DNA from 3 places in the Nocardia sp. NPDC050378 genome. Region 3 is predicted to be linked to each of the others. Evidence: riboswitches for the same ligand, from Rfam matches in the RefSeq annotation. Region 3 holds a riboswitch; each other region holds the start of a gene.
The links. Region 3 has a riboswitch for S-adenosylmethionine ahead of AB0I35_RS21880 (LLM class flavin-dependent oxidoreductase). Riboswitches for the same ligand answer to the same signal wherever they lie in the genome.
Positions count from the first base shown of each region.

Region 1: it holds a riboswitch for S-adenosylmethionine, as region 3 does, so the genes downstream of both, AB0I35_RS02880 (rhodanese-like domain-containing protein) here and AB0I35_RS21880 (LLM class flavin-dependent oxidoreductase) in region 3, are expected to answer to the same signal.
Region 2: it holds a riboswitch for S-adenosylmethionine, as region 3 does, so the genes downstream of both, AB0I35_RS28730 (bifunctional o-acetylhomoserine/o-acetylserine sulfhydrylase) here and AB0I35_RS21880 (LLM class flavin-dependent oxidoreductase) in region 3, are expected to answer to the same signal.

Region 1 is NZ_JBFAKI010000001.1:616,018-623,856, forward strand. Features, by position in the region: gene AB0I35_RS02850 (PLP-dependent aminotransferase family protein) at 1-592, shown strand, start outside; gene AB0I35_RS02855 (CaiB/BaiF CoA-transferase family protein) at 586-1,674, opposite strand; gene AB0I35_RS02860 (DUF456 domain-containing protein) at 1,801-2,283, shown strand; gene AB0I35_RS02865 (amidohydrolase family protein) at 2,344-3,204, opposite strand; gene AB0I35_RS02870 (FAD-dependent oxidoreductase) at 3,328-4,716, opposite strand; gene AB0I35_RS02875 (hypothetical protein) at 4,908-5,366, shown strand; SAM riboswitch class IV at 5,412-5,530, shown strand; gene AB0I35_RS02880 (rhodanese-like domain-containing protein) at 5,548-5,979, shown strand; gene AB0I35_RS02885 (O-succinylhomoserine sulfhydrylase) at 5,976-7,184, shown strand; gene fgd (glucose-6-phosphate dehydrogenase (coenzyme-F420)) at 7,282-7,839, opposite strand, start outside.
Region 2 is NZ_JBFAKI010000020.1:37,773-45,611, forward strand. Features, by position in the region: gene AB0I35_RS28710 (MFS transporter) at 213-1,361, opposite strand; gene AB0I35_RS28715 (NADP-dependent isocitrate dehydrogenase) at 1,632-2,849, opposite strand; gene AB0I35_RS28720 (MFS transporter) at 3,136-4,629, opposite strand; gene AB0I35_RS28725 (TetR family transcriptional regulator) at 4,764-5,465, shown strand; SAM riboswitch class IV at 5,531-5,641, shown strand; gene AB0I35_RS28730 (bifunctional o-acetylhomoserine/o-acetylserine sulfhydrylase) at 5,719-7,035, shown strand; gene AB0I35_RS28735 (homoserine O-acetyltransferase) at 7,032-7,839, shown strand, end outside.
Region 3 is NZ_JBFAKI010000010.1:81,667-89,505, forward strand. Features, by position in the region: gene AB0I35_RS21850 (N-acetyltransferase) at 1-114, shown strand, start outside; gene AB0I35_RS21855 (NAD(P)/FAD-dependent oxidoreductase) at 111-1,688, shown strand; gene AB0I35_RS21860 (carotenoid biosynthesis protein) at 1,984-2,799, shown strand; gene AB0I35_RS21865 (DUF3153 domain-containing protein) at 2,897-3,640, shown strand; gene AB0I35_RS21870 (glycosyltransferase family 2 protein) at 3,642-4,814, shown strand; gene AB0I35_RS21875 (hypothetical protein) at 4,899-5,606, opposite strand; SAM riboswitch class I at 5,865-5,961, shown strand; gene AB0I35_RS21880 (LLM class flavin-dependent oxidoreductase) at 5,968-7,038, shown strand; gene AB0I35_RS21885 (ABC transporter substrate-binding protein) at 7,035-7,839, shown strand, end outside.

The DNA of each region.
Region 1 (7,839 bases), on a different contig from region 3:
GCGCGACCTCAACCTCTCCGACGACGAGATGCCGCCGCCCGTCGCGGCTTTCGCGAAGGGCTCGGAGATCATCACCATCGGTTCGGCGTCCAAGTCGTTCTGGGGTGGCCTGCGCGTGGGGTGGGTGCGCACCAATCAGGCGCTCATCACCAAGCTGCTCGGCATCCGCGCCACCGTCGACCTCGGCACCCCGGTCATGGACCAGCTGGCCACCGTCCACCTGCTGGAGAACGCCGAACCCATCCTCGACCGGCGCCGCGTCCAGCTGCGTGCCCAGCGTGCCACCCTGCTCGCGGCCGTGGCCGAGGAGTTGCCCGATTGGCACATAGCCCCTGGCGCGGGTGGCATGTCGGTATGGGCGCAGCTGCCGAGTCCGGTGTCGACCGCACTGGCCGCCACCGCACCCAACCACGGTGTATTGCTCGCCGCCGGACCACGTTTCGGCGTGCAGGGTGCGTTCGAACGGTTCATCCGACTGCCGTTCACGCATCCCGAGGCGGATCTGCGGCTGGCTGTGAAGTCGATCGCCGCGGCCTACACCGCGCTCACGCCGCGCGCCGCCGACCCACTCCAGCCGCTCACCTGCTACTGAGCCCAGACATCCTCGATCGGCGTCGCCGCGCTCGGCGGGGGTGTCGGGGTGCCGCCCTGGGTGCGCGAGAACCGCGGCGCGGGCGCGTGCTGCACCACGTCCTCGATCTCGATCAGCCCTTCGCGGGCGCGGATGTGCTCGTTGCGCGTGGCCTCGGTGAAGGTGAGCACCGGGGTGGTGCAGGCGTCGGTGCCCTCGAAGATCGCGGTCCACTCGTCGCGGGTCTTGCTCTTGAACTTCTCGGTGAACAACTTGCGTAGCTGCTCCTGGCCGTCCGGGTCGAGCTGCTGCGGCAGGCCCTCCGGGTCGATACCGAGACCGGCGAGCAGTTGCTCGTAGAACTGCGGCTCGATCGCGCCGACCGCCATGTACTTGCCGTCGGCGGTTTCGTAGGTGTCGTAGAACGCCATTCCGGTGTCGAGCAGGTTCTCGCCGCGTTCGTCGGACCACAGGCCGACACCGCGCATGCCCCACACGAAGTGCGAAAGGGCAAGTGCCCCGTCGACCATCGCGGCATCGATCACCTGTCCCTTGCCCGAGGTCGCGCGCTCGACGAGCGCGGCGAGCACACCGGTCACCAGGAACATCGAACCGCCGCCGAAGTCGCCGACCATGTTCAGCGGCGGCACCGGCCGCTCGCCCTTGCGTCCGATGGCGTTGAGCACGCCGGTGAGCGAGATGTAGTTGATGTCGTGGCCCGCGCGATCGGCCATCGGACCGTACTGGCCCCACCCGGTCATCCGGCCGTAGATCAGGCGCGGGTTGCGCGCCAGCGCGTCGTCGGGGCCCAGACCCATCCGCTCGGTGACGCCGGGCCGGAAGCCCTCGAGCAGCACGTCGGCCTTCTCGACCAGGTCGAGCACCTTGGCCACGTCGGCGGGGTCCTTCAGATTCGCTTCGACGATGGTGCGCCCGCGCCACTGCGGGCGTTCCAGGAAGCCGGGCAGCTGTCCACGCCGCTGCACCCGCACCACGTCGGCGCCGAGATCGGCCAGTAGCAGGGCGGCGTGCGGGCCCGGGCCGATCCCGGCCAGCTCGATGACCTTGATGCCCGCGAGGGGGCCCTGACCGGTGGTGCTCACGTGGTGACCTCATTCGTCGTCGAACGGTATTGACAATCCGACAATAGCGCCGGGGTGGCGGCACCGGTAGACCATGCGCGAGAATTCGCCGAGCGCGACTCGGCGCGATATGGGAGGAACCCGGCAGTGAGCGTATGGGGTGAGGTCCTCGTCGGCCTCGTCATTCTGGTCGGCATCATCGGCGTGATCGTGCCCATCCTGCCCGGGGTGATCCTGATCTTCGCGGCCGTCGCGGTGTGGGCGTTCCTCACCGGCGGTGCGGGTGCCTGGATGGTGTTCGCCATCGCCTCGGTGGCACTGATCCTGTCGGGCGTCGTGAAATACACCTGGCCGGGGCGCCGGATGCGCGAAGCGGGCGTGTCGAATCGGGCGTTGCTCGTCGGTGCCGTCTTCGGCATCGTCGGGTTCTTCGTGATCCCGGTGGTCGGGTTGTTCATCGGGTTCGTGCTCGGCGTGTACGTGGCGGAACTGCAGCGGTTGAAGACGCATGACACCGCTTGGCCCGCGACGATGCACGCGCTCAAGGGTGTCGGACTGTCGATGCTGGTCGAACTGTTCGGCGCACTCATCGCCTCCGGCGTCTGGCTCGTCGGGGCGGTGCTGGTCTGAGCGTGGTCAGCCGGCCGCGTGCTCGGGATCGGCGCGCCGGGAACCGGTAACGGCTCGCGATCAAGGTCTTTCGATGATCGGCAGTGGGCGCGTCTGGTCGTCGCCCGCCCCGGGGAGGGCCGACCGGGGGATCGGAAGTGTCGGGTTGTCGCGGGCAGCAACCGGTTTCGGATTCGGCCGGCTCACTGCGGGCAGGCGGTAGCACTCGCGGGCGTTGTCCTCGAGGACCGCGTACATGTCGGCGCCGACGACCTGGCAGATCAGGTCGATATCGGCGTCCTCGAACGGCCTGCCCGCCCTGGTGCCCGGCAGGTCGGAACCGAACATGAGTGCGCGGGGGTTGACAGCGTGGATGCGGCGCAGCGTTTCGGCCACGTCCATATCGACTCGGCCGAACCCGGTCGCCTTCACCTTCGCGCCGCGGTCGACGAGATCCAGCAGGTAGGGCAGACCCTCGGCGGACATGCCGAGATGATCGATGGACAGCGCGGGAAGTTTGGAGATCACCGGCTGCAACGATGCGAGCATCTGCCCGTCGATGTAGAGCTCCACGTGCCATCCGGCCAGTTCATGGGCGCGCAGGGCCTGCAAGGTCATCTGGGTGATGTCGGCGGCGGCGCGTTTGAGGTTGAACCGGATCGCCCGTACGCCTGCCCGGTCCAGATCGAGGATCTCCTCGTCACCGGCATCCAGATCCAGGCGGGTGACGCCGACCCACTCCGGGCCGAGCTCGCTCAGGGCGGCCTTCAGGTACGTCTGATCGGTGCCTTGGAACGATGCGCTGACAACGGCTCCGCCGCGTACATCGAAGTGCGCCATCCGTTTTCGATAATCCGCGATCGTATAGGGCTCCGGCAGGTAGCCCTCGTTCTCGATCAGCGGAAACCGCGGATCGATGATGTGAACATGCGCGTCGAACACTGGTACAGGATGCCTCGAGCTAGGCGGATCGGCCGACTTCGACCGAGAAAACAGGCGGGTACGCGCGGAAAAGGCCGGTGGGCGAGGGTTCTGCTCTCGCGTCCACCGGCCTTGTCATCGCTGTCAGGCCTTGTGGGGCTCGCTAGCGCGGAGCATGTCTTCTCGCTCCACGACCTTGACGCGCTCGCGGCCCTCGGGCTCGCCGAGGGCGCGTTCGTGGGCGTCGAGGCGGTACCAGCCGGCCCAGGTGGTGAACGGGATGCCCTTGCCCTCGAGGAACTCGGTGACGGCGTCCAGCTCGGGCTTCGGCGCGGGGGTGAAGTTCTTCGCGTCGTCGAGCAGGCAGGCGATGGTCTCGTTGGCGTCGCCCTTGGTGTGGCCGATCAGGCCGACGGGGCCACGCTTGATCCAGCCGGTGACGTAGGTGGCGGGCATGAAACGGGCCGCACCCTCGGCGCTCTCGTCGGCGATCACGCGACCGGCCTCGTTGGGCACGGTGCCTGCCTGATCGTCGAACGGCAGCTGGTTGATGTTCTGTGACAGGTAACCGACGGCGCGGTAGACGGCCTGCACGTCCCACTGCTTGAACTCGCCGGTGCCCTTGACGTTGCCGGTGCCGTCGAGCTGGGTGCGCTCGGTCTTGAGACCGACGACCCGGCCGTTCTCGTCGCCGACGATCTCGGCGGGCGACTCGAAGAAGTGCAGGAACAGCTTGTGCGGGCGGTTGCCCTGGTCGCGGATGGCCCACTGCTCGAGGGTGTTGGCGACCATGTCGACCTGCTTGGAGTTGCGGCGCGCGGCCTCGGAACCCTCGTCGTAGTCGATGTCCTCGGGGTCGACGATCACCTCGATGGTCGGCGAGTGGTCGAGTTCACGCAGCTCGAGGGGGGTGAACTTGGCCTGCGCGGGACCGCGACGCCCGAAGACGTGCACCTCGACGGCCTTGTTCTCCTTGAGCCCCTTGTAGACGTTCGGCGGGATCTCGGTGGGCAGCAGCTCGTCGCCGGTCTTGGCGAGCACGCGCGCCACGTCCAGGGCCACGTTGCCGACGCCGAGCACGGCGACCTTCTCGGCATCCAGCGGCCACGAACGGGGCACGTCGGGGTGCCCGTCGTACCAGGAGACGAAGTCGGCGGCGCCGTAGGAACCGTCGAGGTCGATGCCGGGGATCGGCAGCGCGCGGTCGGCGTTGGCACCGGTGGAGAAGATCACCGCGTCGTAGAACTGCCGCAGGTCGTCGAGGGTGATGTCGGTGCCGTAGTCGATGTTGCCGAGCAGGCGCACCTGATCCTTGTCGAGCACCTTGTGCAGGGCGGTGATGATGCCCTTGATGCGCGGGTGGTCGGGCGCGACGCCGTAGCGGATGAGACCGAAGGGCGCGGGCATGCGCTCGTAGAGGTCGATGCTGACCTCGGCGTCGGACTTCATCAACGCGTCGGCGGCGTAGATACCGGCCGGTCCCGCACCCACGATCGCGATGCGAAGCGGGCGAGTCGCTGTCTGTTCGGTCATTGTCTACGCGCACCCTTTGGTCGAGAAACGATGTGACGGCGTCAACTTAGCTTAGGCTAAGTCGGAAACCGGCTACCGGCCGCTGCCGTCCTCGTCGGCGGCAGGCCGTAATCAACGCGATTCTAGCTGCGGTGTTGCGGCAACCCGGCGCGCGGTGTAGCTGCCCGGCCCGGGTCTGTCAGGATTACCACATGAGCGAGGAGCAAACAGGCTCGGACGATCAGCCCATCGAGGTCGATCAGACCGACAAGCGGTCCATCGTCCCGTTCGTCGCGGCCGCGGTGATCGCGGTCGTCGTGCTCATCAGCATCGTCGTCGGCGGGCTCCTCGCACCCGCTGAGAAAAATGTCACAGAGGCCGATCGGCTCGCGGCCGCCGTCACCAACTATATCGACGCGCGCTCGCGCACCGATCAGCGTCCGCCGCCCGGGGTGGCGTGCCCCGGGTTCGACGAGGCGAAATCGGGTCTCACCGAACGGCTCGGCGGCCCGGAATCAGCGGTGACGATCGACAAGAAGGGCTTTTCAAACGCCACCGTCAACGGCAACCGGGCCAAGATCGACGCCACGGTTTCGGTGGGCGGGCAGGCGACGTCGAGCACCTGGAATCTCACCCGGGTCGACGGCGCCTGGCTGGTGTGCACCCCCTGAGGGGTTTGACACGGTGACCAGTGCCGGGGCAATCTCAGATCGCAAGGTCATGAGTACCAGCGTCAAGCCCCGGCTCGCTGGTCGGCAACCCTCCTCCGCGGTGGGGTGCTCCGGGTGACGACCTGGCCGTGTGCTGGACTCCCCCGCCTCGGCAAGAGCGGATTCACGCAGGAGGATCGACATGAGTTACGCCGGCGACATCACCCCTGAGAAGGCGTGGGAAATCCTGACCGAGCATCCCGACGCGGTGCTGGTCGACGTGCGCACCGAAGGCGAGTGGGCCCACATCGGCATTCCCGACACCAGCTCCATCGAGCGCCCCGCGCACTTCATCGAATGGGTCGACGGCACCGGCGCGCGCAACCCGCGCTTCGGTGAGCAGCTCGAACAGGTCCTCGCCGACCGCCCGGCCGACGCACCCGTGGTGTTCCTGTGTCGCTCGGGTCAGCGCTCGGCGCACGCGGCGACGGTGGCCACCGCGGCGGGGATCACCCCGTCCTACAACGTGCTCGACGGTTTCGAGGGCGGCCCCGACGCGTTCGGGCAGCGCGGCAGCACCGGCTGGCGCGCCGTCGGCCTGCCGTGGCGCCAGGCATTAGGAGACTTCGCATGATCACCGGTGGTTCCTTCGACAAGCCGCTGCCCGAAGGGGTCGGTCCCGCCACCCTCGGCGTGCGCGGTGGCCTGCGTCGTTCCGGATTCGACGAGACGTCCGAGGCGCTCTACCTGACTTCCGGCTTCGTCTACGAGAACGCCGAGGCCGCCGAGGCCGCGTTCACCGGCGATGTCGAACACTTCGTCTACTCCCGCTTCGGCAACCCGACGGTGGCCATGTTCGAGGAGCGCATCCGCCTGCTCGACGGCGCCGAGGCCGCGTTCGCGACCGCCTCGGGCATGTCGGCGGTGTTCACCGCGCTGGGCGCGCTGCTGAAGGCAGGCGACCGGCTCGTCGCCGCGCGCAGTCTGTTCGGTTCCTGCTTCGTGGTGTGCAACGAGATCCTGCCGCGCTGGGGGATCGAGACCGTCTTCGTCGACGGCGACGACCTCTCGCAGTGGGAGCAGGCTCTGTCGGTACCCACCCAGGCCGTGTTCTTCGAGACCCCGGCCAACCCGATGCAAACCCTCGTCGACGTCCGCAGGGTCACCGAACTGGCCCACGCCGCAGGCGCGAAAGTGGTGCTGGACAACGTCTTCGCCACCCCGCTGCTGCAGCGCGGGTTCGAACTCGGCGCCGACGTGGTCGTCTACTCCGGCACCAAGCACATCGACGGCCAGGGCCGCGTCCTCGGCGGCGCCATCCTCGGCGCCAAGGACTACATCGATGGTCCCGTGAAAACCCTGATGCGCCACACCGGTCCGGCGCTGAGTCCGTTCAACGCTTGGACCTTGCTCAAGGGGCTGGAGACGATGCCGCTTCGCGTGCGTCAGTCGACCGAATCGGCACTGCGGGTCGCCGAGTTCCTGGAGACGAACAAGTCGGTGGAATGGGTGAAGTACCCCTTCCTGCCGTCACATCCGCAGCATGCCCTGGCCAAGGAGCAGATGTCGGGCGGCGGCACCGTCGTCACCTTCGCCCTGCACGGCGACGACGGCAAGAAGCGAGCCTTCGAGGTCCTCAACCGCCTGCGCATCATCGACATCTCCAACAATCTCGGCGACGCCAAGACGATGATCACCCACCCCGCCACCACCACCCACCGAGCCATGGGCCCCGAAGGCCGCGCCTCCATCGGTCTCTCCGACGGCGTGGTCCGCATCTCGGTCGGCCTGGAAGACATCGAAGACCTCCTGGGCGACCTCGACCACGCGCTGAGCTAGTTCGGGTGGATCGACCCGGCGAAGGCGCACACTAGTGCCGACGTGGCCGCGGGCTCGGTAGCTCCTCGAACATGACGACGACCATGGTCGCGGCAGGTCAGCCCAGCGCGCGCAGACGGGGAGCCAGGTCGCGCTGGAAGAGGTCGAGGAAGCGGAGTTGGTCGTGGCCGGGGGCGTGGAAGACCAGGTGGTTGAGGCCCGCGTCTAGGTAGGGCTTGATCTGGGCGACGGCCTCGTCGGGGTCGCTGGCGACGATCCAGCGCTTGGCGACCTGTTCGATGGGCAGGGCGTCGGCGGCGGCTTCCATCTCGATGGGGTCGGTGATGTCGTGCTTCTGTTCGGGGGTCAGCGACAGGGGCGCCCAGAAGCGGGTGTTCTCCAGGGCGAGTTCGGGATCGGTGTCGTAGGAGATCTTGATCTCGATCATCTTGTCGATCGCGGACAGGTCGCGCTCGGCCTTGGCCGCGCCCTCGGCGACGGCGGGCAGCAGCTTCTCGGTGTAGAGGTCCATGCCCTTGCCCGAGGTGCAGATGAAACCGTCACCGGCGCGGCCCGCGTACCTGGCGACGACAGGGCCGCCCGCCGCGATGTAGACCGGGATGCCGTCCTTCGGCACGTCGTAGATCGAGGCGCCGACGGTGTGGTAGTACTCGCC
Region 2 (7,839 bases), on a different contig from region 3:
GAGGTCTCCACGGAACTCCTTCGGCCCGATATCGGTGAAGTCGCACGACTCGGCCCGCATGCGGGACAAGCCGGGTAGCGGGATGCCGAACTCCTCTGCCAGCAACGTCGGTGCCAGCAGAGCGTCGGTGCGGAACAGATCAAGCAAACCCTCGTGGAGGTAGCTCGGCATGCGGAGTCCCTTATGCCGCAAGGTATTCCGCGCGGAATCGGTTACGGCGTGTTGGGGGTGGTGCGGCGTGCCAGGAGGACGGTGACGGTGAAGAGGGCGACGCCTGCGATGGCGAGGACGGCGCCGACCAGAGCGGGCGCGGTGTAGCCGAGGCCCGCGGCGATGACGAGGCCGCCGAGCCAGGCGCCCGCGGCGTTGGCGATGTTGAGGGCGGCGTGGTTGAGGGCGGCGGCCAGGGTTTGGGCGTCGGCGGCGACGTCCATGAGGCGGGTTTGCAGGCCGGGGGCCAGGGCGGCGCCGGAGGCGCCGACGAGGAAGGCGCCGATGGCGGCGGTGATCGGGTTGTGGGCGGCGAGGACGAAGCCGGCCAGGATGACCATCATCGCGATCATCGCGGCGAAGATCGAACGGTCGACGCCGCGGTCGGCGAGGATGCCGCCGACGATGTTGCCCGCGATCATGCCGAGGCCGAACAGGGCGAGCACGATGGGCACGGCACCGATCGGCATGCCCGCGACGTCGGTCATGGTGGTGGCGATGTAGGTGTACACCGCGAACATGCCGCCGAAGCCGATGGCGCCGACCGCGAGGGTGAGCAGGACCTGGGGGCGGCGCAGGGCACCGAGTTCGGTCATCGGGTTGGTGATCTTCATGTCGCTCAGGGCAGGCAGGTAGCGCCACAGCGCGGCCACCGTCGCGACCCCGATGAAAGTGACGACGACGTAGGCGTCGCGCCAGCCGAAGTGCTGTCCGAGCCAGGTCGCGCCGGGGACACCGACCACATTCGCCACGCTCAGACCGAGCATCACCGCCGCCACCGCCTTGGCCCGCTGCCCGACAGGCGCGAGCGTCGCGGCGGCGAGGGAGGCCACACCGAAGTACGCGCCGTGCGGCAGACCGGACACGAATCGGGCCGCCACCAGCGTCCCGAAGGTCGGTGCGAGCACCGTCGCCGCGTTGCCGAGGGTGAACGCGGCCATCAGCACGATGAGCAGTTTCTTGCGCGGCACCCGCGCGCACAGCGCCGCGATCAACGGCGCGCCCACCACGACGCCGAGCGCATACGCCGACACCGCGTGCCCGGCCGACGGCTCGGAGATGCCGAAGGCCGCGGCGATATCGGGCAGCAGGCCCATGGTCACGAACTCGGTGGTGCCGATACCGAACCCTCCCAGCGCCAACGCGAGCATCGCCGGGACATGCCAGCTGGTGCGTGGCGCGTCGAGGCGTTCGGAGGTCGCGAGGGAAGAAGTCACGCTTCTATGCAACGGGCCCGAGCATCCCACCGCATCCCGAGACAGCCGTGAGTTATCCCACCTGCGACGGCTTCGGTCGACGACAGCACCGGATCGGACCTGCGAAAGCGTTCATCAAGCCTGCTGAAACAGAAACGCTCGCATCAGGCGTTCGATGCGAGCGTTTCACCGCTGTGCGGGTTCGCGGCGCGAACCCGCGCGAGGTCACTTCAGTGCGCGAGCCAGGTTGGCGTCCAGCGCGCCGAGGAATTCCTCGGTGCTCAGGTAGCCCTGATCGCCGCCGACGAGCAGCGCCAGGTCCTTGGTCATCTGCCCCCCTTCGACGGTCTTGATGACGACGTCCTCGAGCGCCTGCGCGAAGCCGATCACCTCGGGGGTGTTGTCCAGCTTGCCGCGGTGCTCGAGTCCACGGGTCCAGGCGAAGATCGACGCGATCGGGTTGGTCGAGGTCGGCTTGCCCTGCTGGTGCTGGCGGTAGTGCCGGGTGACGGTGCCGTGTGCGGCCTCGGCCTCGCAGGTCTTGCCGTCCGGGGTGAGCAGCACCGAGGTCATCAGGCCGAGCGAGCCGAAACCCTGGGCGACGGTGTCGGACTGCACGTCGCCGTCGTAGTTCTTACAGGCCCACACGTAACCGCCCTCCCACTTCATGGAGGAGGCGACCATGTCGTCGATGAGGCGGTGCTCGTAGGTGAGGCCCGCCGCGTCGAACTCGGCCTTGAACTCGGCGTCGAAGACTTCCTGGAAGGTGTCCTTGAACATGCCGTCGTAGGCCTTGAGGATGGTGTTCTTCGTGGAGAGGTACACCGGGTAGTTCTGCTGCAGGCCGTAGTTGAACGAGGCCCGCGCGAAGTCCTCGATGGACTTCTTGAAGTTGTACATACCCATGACGACGCCGCCGTCCTCGGGCATCTTCACGACCTCGTGCACGATCGGCTCGCTGCCGTCCTCCGGGGTGAAGGTCAGCGTGACGGTGCCCGCCTCGTAGACCTTGAAGTCGGTGGCGCGGTACTGGTCGCCGAACGCGTGGCGCCCGATGATGATCGGCTTGGTCCAGCCGGGCACCAGGCGCGGCACGTTGGAGATGATGATCGGCGCGCGGAAGATGGTGCCACCCAGGATGTTTCGGATGGTGCCGTTGGGCGAGCGCCACATCTTCTTGAGACCGAATTCCTTCACCCGCGCTTCGTCGGGGGTGATGGTGGCGCACTTCACGCCGACGCCGTGCTTCTTGATGGCGTTCGCCGCGTCGATGGTGACCTGGTCGTCTGTCTTGTCGCGGTACTCGATACCGAGGTCGTAGTACTCGAGATTCACGTCGAGATAGGGATGGATCAGCTTGTCCTTGATGAACTGCCAGATGATCCGGGTCATCTCGTCGCCGTCGAGTTCTACGACGGTGCCTTCAACCTTGATCTTGGACATGGATCTTCGTGTCCTCCTCGGTGGGTGCCCTCATTGCACGGCCGGGCGAACACGCTTGTGAGCGGACCCCAGCAGTTCCAACAGACAACGTATATGCCCCGCGTTGTCTGCGGGACGTGTAGGTGCAAACATGACGAGCGTACTGCTGCCCGGGACCTCACCGCGACGGGAGGTCCCGCTGTGCGGCACACCTCGAAACTACTCCGCGCACCCGCACCCCATCCGCCGTCGATCGGTTACCGGACGGTAACCCCGGCGATGGCCTCGCGGACCTGCCCGTCCCTGGTCAGACGACAATCGGCGCGGCCGTCGCGCGCTCGTCGCCTTCGATCAGGTTTTCCGGCTTGTCCTTGATCATCAGGGCGATCACCACGGCCGCGGCGAGGAAGAAGCCCGCCCCGACATAGAAGGCGACGTCGTAGCTGTAGATCGAGGCACGTTCGACGAGATGGTCGACGGTGGGGTGCTCGGCGATGTAGTGCTCGGCGGCCTGCACCGACAGCGTGGTGAGCAGTGCGGTACCCACCGCGCCGCCGACCTGCTGGGCGGCGTTGAGCAGGGCGCTGGCCACACCGGAATCCTCGGCGCGCACCTGGTGCAGCGCGACGGCCTGCATACCGACGAACAGCGGGCCCATGCCGAAGGCCATCACGACCTGGGCGGGCAGCACGCTCAGCGCGTAACCGTCGCCGTAGCTCAGCTGCGCCAGCCAGACCAGCCCGATCACGCCGAGCAGGGCGCCGACCACCATCACCGGGCGCGGGCCGAACTTGGGCAGCAGCGAACTGGTGATGCCCGCCGCGATGCCGATGCCGATCGGGAAGGGCAGGAACGCGATGCCCGCCTCGAGCGGCGAATATCCCAGGGTGTTCTGGTAGTAGAAGCTGAGGAACAGGAACATGGCGAACATCGCGATGGGGATCAGCAGCGCGGTGAGCAAAGCACCGCCGCGGTTGATCTCCCCGGGAATACGAAGGGGCAGTAGCGGATTCGTCGATCGGGCCTCGATGACGACGAAGACCAGGAGCAACGCGCAACCGGCACCGAGCAGTCCGAGGGTGCTCGGCGCCAGCCAGCCGTGCTCGGCGGCCCGGCTGAATCCGTAGACGATCGCGACCAGACCGAGAGTCACGGTGACGGCACCGGGCAGGTCGTAGCCGCCGGTGCGCGGTGCGGGGATGTCACGGGCGATCACGGCGAGCGCACCGGCCACCGCGACCAGGGCGATCGGGGTGTTGATCAGCAACGTCCACCGCCAGGACGCGAACTCGGTGAGCGCGCCGCCGACGATCAGCCCGAACGCCACCCCACCGGCGGTGATCCCGGCGAACACCGCGAACGCGCGCGCCCGTTCGCGCACGTCGGTGAAGATCACCGACAGCAGCGACAGCGCCGCGGGCGCGAGCAGGGCGGCGAACGCGCCCTGGAGTCCACGGCCGAGGAACAACTGCACGGTGTTCTGCGCCAGGCCCGCCAGCGCCGAGGCGACGGCGAAGCCGACGAGGCCGACCAGGAAGATGCGGCGGCGGCCCAGGTAGTCGGCCATCCGCCCACCGAGCAGCAGCAACCCGCCGAAGATGAGCGTGTAGGCGGTGATGGCCCACTGTTTATCACCGTCGGTGATGGCGAGGTCGCGCTGGGCGTACGGCAGCGCGATGGTGATGACGGTGGCGTCGAGCACCACCATCAGCTGCGCGGCGGAGAGCACGACGAGCGCCCACCATCGCATCGAATTCGCCGGGGCTGCAGCATATTCGGATTTCAGTTCGGTGCCGGTCACCTGGGCTCCTCATCACTCGGCATGCGTCGGCCAATCCTGGCACCGTGCGACAATTGGCGTCAAGAGAAATTTGTCTGAACGCGCCACTTGGCAGGTCGCGCCAGCTTGCCATGCTGAAACGCTAAGCTGGCGAAATGCTCGACTCGACCACTCCGACCGCCTCCGACCGGCCGGCTCCGCCGAGCCTGCGCGAGCGCAAGAAGGCGCAGACCAGGGCCGCGATCGTCGCGATCGGACTCGACCTGTGCGATACCCAGGGCTTCGACGCGACCACCGTCGAGCAGATCGCCGCCGGAGCCGACGTATCCCCCCGCACCGTCAACCGGTACTTCGCGCTCAAAGAGGACATCGTGCTCGCCCCGATCGACGACTTCGGCCACGCCGTCGCCGTCGCGCTGCGCGGCCAGCCCGATACCGGCAACGAACTGCGAGCCCTGTGCGGCGCCTACCTCCAGGTGGTCGAGTCCGAGGCCGATGCCGACGGTCTGCGGTTCCTGCACCAGTTCCTGCAGACGCAGCGGATCATGCGGGCCAGCCAGGCGGTCAACGCGCGGGCCCTGGAATACGCGGAGAAGAAGAACGTCGCGGTGTGCGAGGAACTGGCCCGGCGGATGGGGACCACACCCGACGATTTTCTGGTGAAGCTGGTCGCGGGCACGTGGCAGACGCTGTGTCACCTCGCGGTCGCCGACACCGAGCACGTACTGCCCACCTCACCGGAGGCGGCGGTGCGGGTCACCCGCGAAGCGATCCTGCGCGCCTATCACGGATTGCGGCAGGTCTGCGGCGCACCGGGCGACGACACACCCGGCTTCGCCGCACCGGCGGCACGGTGATGTGAGGCAGGAAACGCGGGGGAAGTTTCCCCACCGGCGCGATGTCCGGTTAACATGTCGTCCAAGGTCATGAGTACCAGCGCGAAGCCCCGGCTCGCTGGTCGGCAACCCTCCAGCTGCGGTGGGGTGCTCCGGGTGATGACCGGGCTCCCGAAGGTCGGGAGCAAGCGCGCATTTCAGGAGGCCCCCATGTGTTGTTGTCCGTCGATCCGCCCCAGCTGAACCCTGACGCACAACCCCTGGAGCATTGACCATGACCGACGCCGCCCTGCCCGAGAACTGGTCGTTCGAGACCAAGCAGATCCACGCGGGCCAGGCCCCCGACGCGACCACCAACGCGCGGGCACTGCCGATCTACCAGACCACCTCCTACACCTTCCGCGACACCGAGCACGCCGCCGCGCTGTTCGGGCTCGCCGAACCGGGCAACATCTACACCCGGATCATGAACCCCACCCAGGACGCGGTGGAGCAGCGGGTCGCCGCCCTCGAAGGCGGTGTCGCGGCGCTGCTGGTGGCCTCGGGCCAAGCGGCCGAGACCTACGCCATCCTGAATCTGGCAGGCGCCGGTGACCACATCGTGTCCAGCCCGCACCTGTACGGCGGCACCTACAACCTCTTCCACTACTCGCTGCCCAAGCTCGGCATCGAGGTGTCGTTCGTCGAGGACCCCGACGACCTCGCGCAGTGGCAGGCCGCGATCCGCCCCAACACCAAGGCGTTCTACGGCGAGACCATCGCCAACCCGAGCAGCGCGGTCTTCGACATCCCGGGTATCGCCGGGGTCGCTCACGACAACGGGCTGCCGCTGATCGTGGACAACACCGTCGCCACTCCGTACCTGATCCAGCCGCTGGCCCACGGCGCCGACATCGTGGTGCACTCGGCCACGAAGTACCTCGGTGGCCACGGCGCGGCGGTGGCGGGCGTGATCGTCGACGGCGGCACCTTCGACTGGACCGTGCGTGACGCCGAGGGCAACGCCCGGTACCCCGGCTTCACCGAGCCCGATCCGAGCTACCACGGCGCGGTCTTCGCCGATCTCGGTGCCCCGGCGTTCGCGCTCAAGGCGCGCGTGCAGTTGTTGCGCGACCTCGGCGCGGCGGTGTCACCGTTCAACGCCTTCCTGATCGCCCAGGGCATCGAGACGCTGAGCCTGCGGGTGGAACGGCACGTGAGCAACGCGGTCGAGGTGGCGAAGTTCGTCGCCGCGCAGCCCGGTGTCGACGCGGTGCACTACGCGGGACTCGAGTCCTCGCCCTGGCACGAGCGGGCCAAGCAGCTGGCACCCAAGGGTGCGGGCGCGATCGTGTCGTTCGAGCTGGCAGGTGGTGTCGACGCGGGCAAGAAGTTCGTGGACGCGCTCAGCCTGCACAGCCATGTGGCTAACATCGGTGATGTGCGTTCTCTCGTGATCCACCCGGCGTCGACCACGCACTCGCAGTTGACACCGGAGGAGCAGCTGGCCGCCGGCGTCACTCCCGGCCTGGTCCGGCTCGCGGTGGGTATCGAGGGAATCGACGACATCCTGGCCGATCTGCGGGCCGGTTTCGCGGCGGCGACGACGTGACTGTGAGCACCGAATCGCCGATCACCCGTCCCGGCACCGGGGTGGCCCTGCTGCCACCACCGGACGGGCGACTCGGCGTGGTCGCCATCGGGGACGTGACGCTGGAGAACGGCGCGGTCGTCCCCGATGTGCGGCTGGCGGTGCAACGGTGGGGTGAGCTCTCCCCCACGCTCGACAATGTGGTGCTCGTCGAACACGCGCTCACCGGCGACTCCCATGTCGTCGGTGGGCCCGACGGGGCGCCCGGCTGGTGGGAGGGCATGGTCGGGCCCGGCGCGCCGATCGACACCGACGAGTGGTGTGTGATCGCCACCAATGTGCTCGGTGGCTGTAAGGGCAGCACGGGCCCGTCTTCGCTCGCGCCCGACGGAAAGCCTTGGGGCGCACGGTTTCCCTGGGTGACCATTCGCGACCAGGTGACCGCCGAGGCGCAGTTGCTCGACCTGCTCGGCATCGAGCGGCTCGGTGCCGTCGTCGGCGGGTCGATGGGTGGCATGCGGGTGCTCGAGTGGATCATCGGGCATCCACAGCGGGTGTCGGCGGCGCTGGTGCTCGCCGTCGGCGCACGTGCCACCGCCGATCAGATCGGCACTCAGACCACCCAGATGGCCATCATCACCGCCGACCCGGACTGGCAGGACGGCAACTATCACGGCACCGGGCGCGCGCCGATGACGGGCATGGGCCTGGCCCGGCGCATCGCCCATCTCACCTACCGCACCGAGGGCGAGCTCGAGCACCGCTTCGCCAATCACGCGCAGGGTGACGAGGACCCGTGGGCGGGCGGCCGGTACGCGGTGCAGA
Region 3 (7,839 bases):
CGGCGCGCGGGATTCACCGATGTGATCCGCAATTTCGTCTTCGCGGGTGATACCCGGCCGTTCGCGATCCTCGGCCGCAGGCTGCCGATGCCACCGGCGGGCGAACGGGCGTGAGCCGTAGCGAGACAACGGTCGTCGTCGGATCGGGGCACAACGCGCTGGTCGCCGCCTGCTATCTGGCGCGGGCCGGGCAGCGGGTCGAGGTGCTCGAACGGGACACGGTGCCCGGCGGCGCGGTGTCGACGGTCGAACGGTTCCCTGGCCACCTTGTGGATCGCGGTTCCTCGGCGCACATCATGGTCCGGCACACCGGGATCATCGAGGAACTCGAGCTCGAGCGGTTCGGGTTGCGCTACCTCGACTGTGATCCGTGGGGATTCACACCGTCCGACGGTGTACGCCCACCGATCGTCTTCCACCGCGATCTCGACGCCACATGCGCGTCGATCGCGGCGGCGTGCGGGGCGAAAGACGCCGAGGCCTACCGCCGTTTCGTCGCGGTGTGGGGTGAGCGAAGCGCGCGGGTGATGCGGGCGTTCGGTGGTCCGCCGACGCCGGGGAGGCTGGTTCGCGCGTTCTGGGGGCTGGACGCGCGCGACGGCGGGTCGGCGCTGTCGCGGGAGTTTCTGCAGACCGGCGACGCGCTGCTGGACTACTGGTTCGACGACGAACGGCTCAAGGCGTCGCTGGCGTGGTTCGGTGTGCAGTCGGGTCCGCCGATGTCGGAACCGGGGACCGCGCCGATGGCCGGATTCGCCGCGCTCATGCACACCTTGCCGCCCGGGCGGGCCGTGGGGGGAAGTGGGGCGCTCAGCGCGGCCTTGATCGCGCGGCTGCGTGCCGACGGCGGTCAAGTCCACACCGGTGACGCCGTCACGGAGCTGCGGCGGTCGGGGCGCGGGTGGCAGGCGCGCACAGAATCGGGGCGTGAGCTGCGCGCCGACACCGTGATCGCGGGCTCTCATATCCTCGCCACCCTCGACCTGTTGCGCGCGGGCGGTTTCGACGAGGCGGTGCTCGACGACTGGCAGCGCCGCATCCGGGTCGGCCCCGGCATCGGCATGGTGGTGCGCCTGGCCACCGACCGGCTGCCGTCCTACCCCGGCGCATCGGCCGCCGAGTCCGCACACGGTCTGCAGTTCCTCGTGTCGGATCGCAGGCAGCTGCGGGCGGCGCACGGCGCTGCCTCGGCCGGCGCACTGCCGCCACGGCCGGTGGTGTTGGCCATGAGTTTCAGCGCGCTCGACCCGACCATCGCCCCACCCGGTGAACACCAGTTGTCGCTGTGGGCGCAGTGGCATCCCTACGAACTCGCCGACGGCAGCGACTGGTCGGCGCACGCCGAGCGGGAGGCCGATCGGATCATCGCCGAAGTCGACCGGTACGCGCCGGGCTTCGCCGATTCGGTCCTGCGGCGGTTCGTGCAGACACCGGTCGACCTGGAACGGGAGATGGGGCTGCGCGGCGGCAATGTGATGCACGTCGAGATGTCCCTGGACCAGATGATGCTGTGGCGGCCGTTGCCCGAGCTGTCGGGTCAGCGGGTGCCGGGTGCGCCCGGTCTCTACCTCACGGGCGCGTCGACCCACCCCGGTGGCGGGGTGTCCGGTGCCAGCGGACGCAGCGCCGCCCGCCTTGTGCTGGGCGACCGCCGCACCCGCCGATTCCCCATGTCGCGTAGGCGATGACAGCGCGCGATCCGCGTGCCCCGTGGAGCCGCCATCCGCAGGGCGCCGACGAATCGTCGGCTGCAGGCACCTCGCGGATACCGGCGCACCCACGCGGCACCGTCGCGTTCTCGTCGGCACCGCGGCACGGACGCGGTCGGGGCGCGCTGCGCAGGACACGAGGTGTGGTAGCCCGGTGCTCGATCATTTCGTGTGGCGCCGAGACCGGGCGGCAGTCCTCGTGACCACCGACCGCGCGCTCAGCCGAATCGCTGCCACTGCCCGGAACTGGCTCGGTGCCGGTCGTCAGCGGGCGATTCCGGCGTTCGCCGCGGTGGCACTCGTACTCGTGCAGATCACCTATCCGCTGAGCGCGGGGACGTTGCGTGACCGGATCACGGTTGGCGTAGTGGTGCTGTCGGTGTCGACCGCTCTGCTGCATGCCGTGACGACTCGCGGATGGCGTTGGGCAGTCGGATTTTTCGTCATCGTCTCCGGGGTCGGCCTCGCCTCCGAGATCGTGGGTACGGCGACCGGGGTGCCCTACGGCGCCTATGCCTATGCGACAGATCGGCTCGGCCCAGCGCTCGCCGATGTGCCGCTGGTGGTGCCGCTGGCGTGGACCGGCGGCCTGTATCCGATCTGGGTCGTCGCGGGCCTGCTCGCGGGGATCGATGCGGCAAGCACCGGTGGCCACGGCGCGGGAGGCGCCGTGAACAGGGTCAGCGGGCGGGCCTGCGTCATACGTGCCGCACTGCTCGTTATCGGGGCGGTGGGATGGGATCTGTTCCTCGATCCGCAGATGGTCGCCGACGGGCAGTGGACGTGGTCGGTCACCGACGCCGGTCTGCCGGGGCTGGCGCAGATCCCCTATACCAACTATCTGGGCTGGATGCTCGTCGCGTCGCTGATGGCGGCGCTGCTCACCGCACTCGACCGGCTGCTCCCCCGCGCCCATGATCCGTCGGTGGCGGTGCCGCTCGCGGTGTTCGCGTGGACCTGGCTCGGCTCGGCCCTCGCACACGCGGTGTTCCTCGGCCTTCCCGCATCGGCTGCCTGGGGTTTCGCCGGGATGGGATCACTGGGCATCCCGTTGGCTCGCCAGGCTGCCGCTCGGTGGCGAAACACCTGATCGCGGCGGGTGGCGGGAGGCGGTTGGGCCCGTCGTGTGGGTTCTGCGGCCCGGGCCTGGCACGATGTCAACCGTGCAGCCGAGTCTCGTCGCCGACATGCCTTCCCCTTCGCGCCGTTCCGGGCCCGCCCGGCGCGTCGCGGCGGTCGCCGTTCTGCTGGCCCTGCTGGTGCCCGCGCTGACCGGATGCCTGCGGGTGCAGGTGTCGATGGGAGTGTCGTCCAACGACCGGGTATCGGGACGGATCGTCGCCGCCGTGGCCCCGCAGGGCCCCGACGACAAGGGCCCGCAGCTGAAGGCGCCCGAATCGCTGGCCGCCAAGGTGCGCATCGACCCGTACAACCAGGACGGTTACGTCGGCACGCAGGTGTTCTTCGACGACCTGACCTTCGGTGAGGTCAGCCAGCTCGGCAGCCTGTCGGATCAGACCCAGGGCATGTTCACCCTCGAGTTCAAACGCAACGGCGACCTGGTGAGTCTCACCGGCCGCGTCGACCTCGAGTCGGTGCCGCCGCACGGGTCGGACGTGCAGTTCTCCATCGCGTTCCCCTCGCGTGTCGCCAAGACCAACGGCACCCGCGAGGGTGACAACACCGTGTCGTGGAAGCTGCCCGCCGGTGAGTCCTCGACCCTGCGCGCCGAGGTCAAATACGCCGACCCCAATACCCGTTCGTTCGCCGGCTGGGCGGGCATCATGGGCGGCATCACCCTGGCCGTGGCCGCGATGATCGCCGGTCTCGCCTACCGCGATCGCAACCCGCGCCCGCCGAACGCGCCGCGCCCCAACTTCTCGCCGTCGGAGATGTGGCGCGAGATCACCCAGCGCAGGCTGGGCCGCTGACATGGGCGCGGCGGGACGCTACCTGACCTGGGCGGGCACCGGTCTCGCCGTGCTCGGCGCCGGCACCGCCGCCTACAACCTCGCCACCCTGCGCACCCTGCCCCGGCAGGTGTCGGGAGTGATCGAACCGGTCACCGTGTGCGTGCCCGCCCGTGACGAAGCCCTGCGGCTCCCCGAGCTCATCGCCGACCTGCGCGCCCAGACCGGGGTGCCGCGGCTGCGAGTGCTGATCCTCGACGACGCCTCCACCGACGGCACCTACGAGGCCGCACTCGCCGCGATCGGCGGCGACGAACGATTCACCGTGCTCCGCTCGGCCGCCCACCCGGCGCCGGGATGGACCGGGAAGGCCGCCGCCTGTGCGCGACTGGCCGCCAGGACCGATGCGGCGGCACTGGTCTTCGTCGATGCCGATGTGCGCCTCCAACCGGAGGCGATCGCCGCCGCGGTGACCGAATTGCGCAAGCGCGGTGCGGGTTTGGTGTCGGCGTGGCCGGCGCAGGATTCGGGTTCGGTCGCCGAGCAGCTGGTTCAGCCGCTGCTCGCCTGGTCGTGGGCGTCGACGCTCCCGGTGGGTCCGGCCAACCACAGCTTGCGGCCGTCGACGGCGGTGGCGTGCGGGCAGTTCCTCGCCGTGGACGCCGCGGCGTATCGGGCGGGTGGGGGTCACGCCGGTGTGGCGGCGAGTGCCACCGAGGACCTCGATCTCGCGCGGGCGCTGCGCCGGGCGGGTCATCGGACCGCGCTCGTCACCGCCGGACCCGCCGCCCGCACCCGCATGTACACCGGCGCCGACGACCTCGCCGGCGGCTACACCCGCTGGTTGTGGTCGGCCTACGGCGGCCGGGTCGACACCGGTGCGGCCATCGGTGTCCTTGCCGCCCTTGCCTATTGGATTCCGCCGCTGGCGGTTCTCGCCGGTCGTGGCCGGGTGCGCCGGGCGGGTCTGCTCGGCTACCTCGCCGCCGTCACCGGGCGGCTCACGGCCCGAGCCGTCGAAACCCGGCGCCCACCCACCGGTGCCGACCTCGGCTCGGCGTTGGCCCATCCGGTGTCCGTCGGCTACTACCTCACCCTGTGGGCCCGCTCGCACCGCCTGCATCGCACGGGGCGGCTGCGCTGGAAGCAGCGACCCCTCGTCGCACCGGAAACGCCGCTCGCTCGTCACGGCTGACCCACGGCCCAGGTATCCAACACCGCTCGGTGTGCCCACCGGAAGACGTGCGCTGTCGACGGTCCGCCCCTCGCGGACACCGGATCAGGCGACCTCGGTGATGCCGACGGTCGGGAAGAAGAAGCACGAGCGGCCCGCGTTGTCGGTGGTACCGAAGACGGCGGCGAGGACGGTGCCCTTCCCGGTGTCGACGGGGACCGCGCGCACACCGCCGACCGGGATCGCGGTGCGCAGGAAATCGCGGATGACGTTCTCGGCGAGCGGCCGGAGTTCGACGGGAACCTCGGGCGGCACCATCGCCCGGACGATGTCGGCGATCGTCCCCATCGAGGCCAGCCCACCGCGCCCGGTGCTGATATTGAGCCAGGCCACCTGCATACCGGAAGTCTTGGTGGCGGCCGTGTCCGGTTCCAGGCCGTACGGGAGGAAGGTGAACAGCGTCTGGCCTGATTTCACGGCCGTGAGATCGAGTCCGGGGATCGGCAGGGTGTTCGTCGGCCACGGGCCGGGAACCGCACCCGCGACAGCCGGGACCAGGCCGAGACCGTCACCGGAACAGTTCGCGGCGACCGTCGGGTACAGGAAGGGCTGGATGCCGAGGGCCTCGAGGGTTTCGACGACCGTCTGATAGGCGGCGAGGAGATCGCCGGGGCCCGCTGCGGGTGTGGCCGGGGCGTCGCGGGTGACGGCGGGCCGCACCGGTGGGTCGGCGGCGACGGGGGCGGCAAGCAGCACGGCGGCGGCGCAGGCCGTCAGCGAGGTCAGTGTGGTCAGACGACGCGCAACAGTCACGGCGAACTCCTCATCGACGCTGAGAAGGCCGAGATTACTCCCGCGATCCGGTGAATCCGCGCAGGTGAAGTGACCGGGTATTCGGCGCGTCGCGTACCGCCACAGCGGGGGCCTGGGGTGGGTCGACCGGGCCCGACGTCGGCGATTGTGCCCGCACCCGCATCCGATTCCAACCGCTGCGCTCACGCTGATTTCTACCGTTGTGCGTCATCACAGCTGTGCCACATGCTGATCCGGCTCGACGCTTCGGCAGCGGGCGCACCATCCAGAGCGACTGAGAGACCTGGCTCTACGACGTCGCAGCAACCCGCCCGGTCTGTCCGGGTGTGGGTGCTTCTGCCGGGTTCGATGGAGGAGATCGATGAAATTCCTGCTCATGACGCTGATCACCCGGGTTCCCGATCCGGTGACCGGCGTCGTGCCGAGCACCCGTGACCGTTTCCGTGACGTGGTCGAACAGGCCAGGCGCGCTGAGGAATTGGGCTTCGACGGGTTCGCGGTCGGCGAACGGCACGAAGACCCGTTCCTGTCCGCCGCGCCCCCGGTGGTGCTCAGCCATTTGGCGGCGGTCACCTCGCGGATCACCCTGTTCACCGCGGTCACCACCTTGAGCCTGCTCGACCCGGTGCGCGCCTTCGAGGACTACGCCACGCTCGACAACCTGTCCGACGGACGGCTCGAGCTGATCATCGGCAAGGGCAACGGCACCGCCCAGGCGCAGCTCTACCACGTGACGACCGAGGATCAGTGGGACCGTAACCGCGAAGGTTACGAACTGCTGCGGGCACTGTGGGACCGCGACGAGGTGACGTGGTCGGGCCGATTCCGGCCGCCGCTCACCGACGCACGAGCATTGCCGCGCCCGTTGCAGCCGAAGCTGCGGATCTGGCACGGCAGCGCGACGAGCCGGGAATCGGTGGAGCTGGCGGCGCGCCATGGCGACCCGGTCTTCTCGGCGAACGTCACGCACCCGATCGAGCCGTACGCCGAGCTGATCCGCCACTACCGGCAGCGCTGGGTGGACTACGGGCGCGACCCCGCCGACGCCCTGGTCGGTGCGGGCACGGCCGGTCTGCACGTGGCGCGGACCTCCCAGGAGGCCGTCGAGGTGTATCGCCCGCTCTACGAGGCGCGCACCGCGTTGCAGCGGCAGGTGGGCAATCCGGTGGTCTTCGAGACCCTCGAGGATTTCCTCGCCCGTTCCTCCGCCCTGGTCGGCAGTCCGGAGCAGGTGATCGACAAGGTCGGCCGGTACCACGAGCAGTTCGGGCACGAGGTGATCCACCTGTCCGCCGATCGTGAGGGCCGAGCCGAGTCCGACTATCTGGACAGTCTCGAACTGTTCCAGGCCGAGGTGGCGCCGGAGTTGCGCCGCCGCATCCCGAGCCGTCCCCTGGCCGCAGGCCGTGAATTCGCTGGAGTTGTTTCGTGATTCGACATCGCATCGCCGCGTTCGCCGGTGTTCTCGCCGCCACCGCGACGGTGGTCGCCTGCGGCGGCGGGGACACCGCAGGCGGCGGACCAGCCGGTCCCCCGCAACCCGGCGGCACCCTGCGCTACGGGCTCTCGCAGGCACCGTCGTGCTCGGATCCCGCCCAGGCCGGGAGCAATCAGACCATCTACGTGACCCGGCAGATCGTGGACTCGCTCACCGATCAGGATCCGGCGACCGGGGCGATCACCCCGTGGCTGGCACGCAGCTGGGAGGTCAGCCCCGATGCGAAGGTCTTCACCTTCACCCTCACAGACGGGGTGACCTTCAGCGACGGCTCGCCGCTCACCGCCGAATCGGTGCGCGACACCTTCGACGCCGTGGTCCGGCTCGGTGGGGCCAAAGCGCCGCTCGGCGTGAGCTACCTCGCCAACTACATCGGCACCACCGTGGTCGACAAGCTCACGGCCCGGGTCGAATTCAGCACACCGAACGCGCAATTCCTGCAGGCGTCCTCGACCTCGCAGCTGGGGATCCTCGCCCCGTCGACCAACGCGAAGCCGGCGGAGGCGCGCTGCGCGGGCGACAACATCGGCAGCGGACCGTTCACCTATGCCGAGTACCAGCAGGACGTCTCGGTGACGTTGGCCAAACGCGCCGGATACCGCTGGGGCTCAGATGTTTTCGCCCACGAGGGTGAGGCCTATCTCGACCGGATCGAGTTCACCGTCGTGCCCGAGTCGGGGGTGCGTACGGGCAGTCTGGCTTCCGGTCAGCTCGACGCGATCAGTGATGCCCTGC